DNA from 3 places in the Dyadobacter fermentans DSM 18053 genome. Region 2 is predicted to be linked to each of the others. Evidence: riboswitches for the same ligand, from Rfam matches in the RefSeq annotation. Region 2 holds a riboswitch; each other region holds the start of a gene.

Region 1 (2,265 bases), 3.0 Mb from region 2:
TGTCGGTGAGGTCATTCGCGGGCGTCATTTGGACATCTTCCCTGGAAATAAGGTCGAGCTTCTGCGCGATCTTTTCTTTTTTGGTTTCAAAGCGTGTGGCCGTCACCACCACCGCATCAAGCGTTTTGCGGCCGGTTGAATCGGCAGCCGTTTCTTGCGCGGAAACAATGGAAGTGACTAAAAATGAGAGCAATAGTCCGCCCGCGGAAATGCGGGCCGTCTGGTAAAATAGGGTATGCATTGATTAGGATTGAAATGATTCAAAAAGTGTTGCGGCACCGATAAAGATCGAAAATGCGCCGACGAGGTAGTTCACCACCATCAGAAAACGCTCACGTTTTCCCGCAAACCGACCGACCGAAAAAGCAAAGAAATAGCCATAGGCGGACATCGAAAGGATAATCCCGACGCTTTGCAGGACGATAATCCACACAGCCGTGGTGGCATCCCGCGCCGCCAGCGTAAGCGCCACGGCACAAGCACCGCCGGTCCCGGCCAGGCCATGAACCATTCCCACCCAGAACGAACGGCTAACCTTGCCCTCCTGGACAGTGGCAGCGGGCTTTTGCGTCCGGAAATTCCGACGGATCGCCAGAATGCCCAACCAGATCATCAGCGGGCCTACGAGCAACTCCACCTGATCGGCCACTTGCAGGGATAGCGTGGATTTGAGCAAAAGCACCAGCACGGCAAACGAAATGAGCGTAACCGAATGCCCGAGCGCCCAATGCGACGACCGCCAGATGAGTTTCCACCGGAGGGCCGCGCTCGGCCGGGCTGTGCCCCGCCGGTCCGGACCTTCACTTTCTTCTGTGGCAAGAACCGAAACCGCGGCCATGTGGTCGGGCTCGAAGGAATGCTGCACGCCAAGCAGCAACGAGTCAATTAGCAGATACTGAATCATTTGGATTTCCGCATAAATTAGAAAATAACTTATGGGAGAATGCAGGGAAGAGCGAAGCCGCCATGCAGCCCGCCGTTTCCTCTTGCCTTTCTTCCCGAAAGCAAAACCGGAACATTCAACGGCAGGTCTTCTGGCTCGTTCAACTCTTGCGCCTTCCCGGGGGAATGATTGAATGACTGAATGATTGAATGACCGAATAAATTCTATTCAATCATTCAATCATTCAGTCATTCGATCATTCAAATTTCGATCCCAGTGACATCAGACAAGAGCATCGTTAGTGAACTTACAGCAGCGGGTACTGCTCCGGATTTGCACCGGATTCCCTTTTAATCACGCCGGAGGCGCGAACCAATGAATGTTGCAAAGCTAGGTGTTTTTGTCGGAGATAAGCCAGAAAAATACCCGAATACCGTTACCTTTACGGCACAAAAAGTTCTTTAACATACTTCTCCAACAGGAAATGGTACTGCGTATCAACGCATTACGGGGGAATCGTCGGGGCCACCCATGTGGTGGAAATCACGAGCTGTCGCGCAACTGTAAAGGGTTATCGATTCGATGACCTAAGCCAGAACACCCATCCTTTCCTTGTTGACAATGCTTTCGCGGTATGAAGCAGGGTCTCGTTTGGATATTCATCGGATTTTCGCCCGCCCCGGCAATCCGACGATCACCGGGTAACATCTCGTCCCGGGGAATGCCTTTCTGTTTTCTTTACTATCGAATGCGTTTGAAGTTGTCCATACTTTGAATTCAGCGATGGTGAATATGTCTGTTTCAAAATCCAGTTTCCTGATCTCTGCTCCGTCGAGCAACTCGGGCAAGACCACGCTGACGCTGGGATTGCTGCGGGCATTGCGCGACCGTGGGTTTGGTGTGCAGCCGTTCAAATGCGGGCCCGATTATATCGATACCATCCACCATACCAATGCCGCCGGCCGGCCGGGCGTGAACCTGGATACGTTCATGGCTTCGGAGGCGCACATGCGGGCGGTATACGCGCATTATGCCTCGCAGGCGGACGTGAGCGTGGCCGAGGGCGTGATGGGGCTTTTCGATGGGGCCGACAAGATGAAAGGCAGCAGCGCGGAAATAGCGACGTTGCTCGATATTCCGGTGGTGCTGGTGATTAATGCGCAGTCGATGGCCTATTCCGCGGCGCCGCTCATTTACGGGCTGAAAAATTTCCATGCGGGCATTCGGGTCGTAGGCGCGATCTTCAATTTTGTGGGTACGGAATCGCATTACCGGTTTTTGCAGGATGCCTGCGCCGATGCTGGTGTGGAAGCCCTTGGCTACCTGCCCAGGAACGAGGCGCTGCATATTCCTTCGCGGCATCTGGGCCTGCGTATTTCCAC
Region 2 (2,265 bases):
TTGCGCCCGGAGTTGCCTCACTTCGTCCGTTTGCGGAAACGAGCCGATGGTCGTGGATGGAAATAGCGGCAGTTTCAGTTTTTCCAGTTGAACGGATTGCCGGATGTTGAATGCATTCTGCCGGTCGAAATCACTTTCGTGCACTTCGCTTACCCTCGCTTTTACCACCGGCTTGTGGATCAATGCAGACTTGCGACGGCTTTCGATCGCTTTTTGGTTGTCGGTAAATGCACTATCATGCGCATAATCTGTCGTCGAGAGCCTTGCTAAGGTGGTGACTTCCGCCAGCTTCTGTTTGGCAAATGCCATCCAGTTCTTGATTTCCGGCGTGAGCACCGCTTCATTCTTTTCCAAATCGAGGTCATAAGGGCAATGCAGCAGCGACGACGACGGCGCAACCCACACCCGCTCTTCGCCCAGCACATTTACCGCAGCCCCAATCCATTCGAGCGACTTTCGGTAATCGTTTTTCCAGATATTCCGGCCGTCGATCACGCCCAGCGAAAGTTTTTTAGTGGAAGAAACGAATGATTCATCGGCCAGGATTTGAGGTAACGTTTCGGCACCGCGCGTCAGGTCGAGGTGCAAGGCGTCCACCGGCAATGCGGCTGCAATGGCCAGGTTATCTTCCAGCGGCCCAAAATAGGTCGTTACCAGAATGCGCAGCTTTGGCAGTGCTTCCCGGATCTGGCTATATGCGCTCAGGAAGGCAAGCTTTTCTTTTTCATTTAAATCCAGAACAAGCCCCGGCTCGTCGAGCTGCACCCATTCGGCACCTCGTGCGGAAAGCTCTTTCAGGATAGATATATAAACAGGTAAAAGACTATCAATCAAATCAATCCGATCGAAACCAGCTTCCTTTTCTTTACCCAAAATCAAATAGGTAACCGGCCCCAGCAGCACGGGTTTAGTCACGATGCCTTTATGCAATGCATCTTCAAATTCGAGCAAAACCTTCTCCGAATACCGCTTGAACCGCTGGCCTTTCACGAACTCCGGCACGAGGTAATGGTAATTGGTATCGAACCATTTGGTCATTTCCAGGGCATTGATATCCAGCCCGTTCTTCTGATAACCGCGCGCCATGGCGAAGTAAAGGTCGAGCTCCTTGTTCGATTTGCCGTCGAGCAACTGATGATAACGCTCGGGAATGGCACCCACCATGAGCGACGTGTCGAGCACATGGTCGTAGAGCGAAAAATCGTTGGAAGGGATCAGGCCAAGGCCTGCATTCTGCTGCGTTTCCCAGTTCTGGTGGCGAAGCTTACGGGCGACTTTCTGCAATGCATCGCGGTCGATAGTGCCGACCCAGAACTGTTCGCTGGCCTTTTTGAGTTCGCGGTGGCTGCCCACGCGCGGGTAGCCGAGGTTGTGTGACAACATACTTTTTTGTGTTTAAAGAGTTAATAAAAACCCTGTGAAAACACCCCCCATCCCGACAAAAACGCCTGTTGCGGACGCTGGCCGGTACTTCATTCCATGGCGGCAACACGCAGCTTTCCTGCGAAAACGAACCGATACAGTCCCCCCGAACCAGCCGGAAGCCTGTGGTACTGCCAAAAAATGGGGTAAATCAATACTTGACTGCTCCCCATCCGTGAGGGAAAAGCCATTGAGGATGATGGCAAGTCTCCTGGCTTGTATCATTTTCACCGCCCTTCTCGCCGCGCCGGGGCGCTGCAATGGGTCGCGAGGGTAAAAACAGGCCCTGAATGCTCAGAGCGGATACTTACAGTAGCACGACTGCCCGTGAATTGCACACGGTTCCTTTTTGTTTTGCTCGATTTTGGCTGAGGGCACCAAAGGCAAAAACCACCATCCCGATTGACGGGCGTTCACAAAGAACTGCGTCAAATTTAGGCGCAACCGTCATTCAGCGGTAAAAGGGCCTGCGAATTCAGTGAAGTAGGAAGAAATTAAAGGTTTCGGCTGGATAAAATATCTGAATTGGGATCGAAAAAGCGGTCTGAAAAGTGATTTCACTATTACTAAATCAACTCCGCCGCATCGGCATCCAGTATGAACTCTGCATTCAGGTGATTCTGCAAAACCGTTGCCGGGAAGTCCTTTGAAACCGGGAATGCGAGCGCCCGTTGGATAACCGATGCCTTCGCTTTGCCGGAGGCCAGCAGGATAGCGGCGCTGGCGTCGAGAATGTGACGAATGCCGACGGTAATGCCCCGGGTAAGGGCGGTGGGCTGCTGGAAATACTTTTGCCCTACTTCGACCGTAACCGGATCGAGCTCGGAAATGTGGGCGTAACTG
Region 3 (2,265 bases), 3.4 Mb from region 2:
TCATGCCCGGAGCTGCTTTGCTGCCTTCGAGCACAGGAATACCTGCGTCGGTATCGTAAATGTCTTTGTTGGCCCCGATGGTCAGGTAGAACTGATCTTTGTCCGTCGGCGTGTATTCCAATGCCAGGTAGCCATTGTTGGTATTTGACCCCGAATGCCGGAAGCCGTCGGTGTCCGACATGCCGAAATCCACGCGGTAGCGCAGCTTATCGCTGATTGCCCCGCCCGCACCGGCACGGATTCTTCTTGTATTAAAGCTGCCATAACTAGCCGAAAAGTCCGCCTTAAAGCCCGCAGTGGGCCTTTTTCTGACGATATTGATAATGCCGCCCAATGCCGAATGTCCAAACAGCACGGAAGCCGGCCCTTTCAGTATTTCTATGGATTCCACATTGGCCAGGTTCGTGTTCGGCGCGCTGGTGGAAATGTTGTGCCGCTCATCGCGCACGCCATCCACCAAAAGCACGAAGTTGGAAAAACCGCGGATTGTAAAATGCTGAAAGCCGCCGTAGGTGTTGTTGGCCCGCACGCCTGTCGTATTTTTCATGGCCTCGCCCAAATCGTCGATACCGCGCTGTTCGATCGTTTTTGCCGATATGGTGGAAGTGGTGATGGGCATATCGCGCAGCGGGACGTCGATTTTGTTAATGCCCGAATAAGCCTGGCGCCGCGCGGTACTGATCACGACCTCGGAAAGCTCGTTGGTGCTGGTATTGAGTTTGTAATTCAATTCCAGCGCCTGGCCATCTTTGAGAACGATATTTTGCTTTTTTGCCTCATGGCCCACGCCGGTGGCAACGAGCGTGTAGCTTCCTGCCTGGACGTTTTTAATGTCAAACCGGCCGTCCGCGTCGGTTACGGCCGCATAGCTGGTGCCTTCCAGCCGCACGCTGATCCCGGCAATAGCATCGCCTTTTTCGCTTTGAATGGAGCCTGTCACCCGCCCCGGCGCAGCGCCGAAACTGGGAAATGAACACCATAACAGGGCGAATGAAATGAGTAGTAAAAATGAATTTTTCGCCTCCCTGCCGCTAGTCCGCGAGCAGCAGAATGTAGATGTTTGCATACTTTTAACTGATGGTTAGATGAGTTAAAGTCTCTTGCAGTATTTCAGGAAGCTTTCTTGGAACAACGGGGAACGGTCACGCAGGGGCGTAGTGGTTTTGTGATACCAAAACCATCAGACACAACAGATCCAGACCGACATACTTTATTCCGCGAAAGCGTCGACAACGTGAAAAGGCAGGTCTCCTGACTTGTAACATTTATATCATCCTTCCCAGAGCAATGATTGAATTTTGAATGAGTGAATAATTTAAATACTATTCATTTATTCAAAAATCAGTCAGTTATCTCCAGTGGATATAACCGATATAAACTTGAAGTGTTACTTACAGTTGCGCGACAGCTCGTGAATTGCACACGATTCCCTATTAATCTGCTACTTAGCAAAACCTTTCCCGATGGAAAATGAAAGAAAAGAACTTTTTAAGGGTGTAAAGATAAAAAGCACGGTGGCAATCACCACCATGCTTTCATGATTACTGACAAGTTTACATTTTTGCTGGCCGCCCGCCAGGCTAATGTGGTTTCTGATGCGCGGGGTTGCTTACGAACCGCTCGTCTGTCAATGTTGCCAGAAAGGCGATGATCTGGGTCTTCTGGACAGCACTGAATGCGAAGCCCTGCTGCGGGATGCGGCCATCGAGCGTGGCCGAATGCTGGATGCCGTTTGAATAATGGTCGAGCACCTTTTCGAGCGTGGGTATGCGGCCGTCGTGCATGTAGGGTGCTGTGAGCGTTACATTGCGAAGCGACGGCGTTTTGAATTTGCCCAAATCACCCTCGTCGTAGCTGATCCGGTAGCGGCCCATGAAGATTCCCTCGTGATCCTGGTTGTCGAAACGGCTGTCGAGCCCGTTGTTGTGGTAGCCGTTGTCCGTGAAAAGCTCGCCGGAATGGCATCCCTGGCAATGCTGCCGGACCAGCGCCAAGCCCGACATTTCTTCCGGAGTGAGCACTGCGCCGTTGCGTCCTAGCCGGAAATCGTCGTACCGCGAAGTCGCCGAAACGAGTGAGCGCTGGAACTGCGCGAGCGCTTTGGCCACATTCTGCGAGGTTATGCCTGCCGAAAAAGCCTCCTGGAAACCCTTCACGTACGACGCATCCGCATTGAGTTCATCCACCAGTTCGTACAAATCCTGGGCCATTTCGTCATGGGCGGTGAGCGGCCCGAACGCCTGCGATTCCAGGTTAGTCGAGCCG

Evidence for each region. Region 2 has a riboswitch for cobalamin ahead of metE (5-methyltetrahydropteroyltriglutamate--homocysteine S-methyltransferase). Riboswitches for the same ligand answer to the same signal wherever they lie in the genome.
Region 1: another riboswitch for cobalamin. It lies ahead of DFER_RS26760 (hypothetical protein); the one in region 2 lies ahead of metE (5-methyltetrahydropteroyltriglutamate--homocysteine S-methyltransferase).
Region 3: another riboswitch for cobalamin. It lies ahead of DFER_RS00495 (TonB-dependent receptor); the one in region 2 lies ahead of metE (5-methyltetrahydropteroyltriglutamate--homocysteine S-methyltransferase).

The regions. Positions count from the first base shown of each region.
Region 1 covers NC_013037.1:6,482,699-6,484,963, forward strand. Annotated here, with positions in the region: gene DFER_RS26755 (TonB-dependent receptor plug domain-containing protein) at 1-241, opposite strand, end outside; gene DFER_RS26760 (hypothetical protein) at 245-904, opposite strand; cobalamin riboswitch at 1,008-1,275, opposite strand; cobalamin riboswitch at 1,352-1,506, shown strand; gene DFER_RS26765 (cobyrinic acid a,c-diamide synthase CobB) at 1,676-2,265, shown strand, end outside.
Region 2 covers NC_013037.1:3,479,080-3,481,344, forward strand. Annotated here, with positions in the region: gene metE (5-methyltetrahydropteroyltriglutamate--homocysteine S-methyltransferase) at 1-1,383, opposite strand, end outside; cobalamin riboswitch at 1,607-1,827, opposite strand; gene DFER_RS13915 (glucosamine-6-phosphate deaminase) at 1,989-2,265, opposite strand, start outside.
Region 3 covers NC_013037.1:116,914-119,178, reverse strand. Annotated here, with positions in the region: gene DFER_RS00495 (TonB-dependent receptor) at 1-1,066, opposite strand, end outside; cobalamin riboswitch at 1,225-1,474, opposite strand; gene DFER_RS00490 (cytochrome-c peroxidase) at 1,581-2,265, opposite strand, start outside.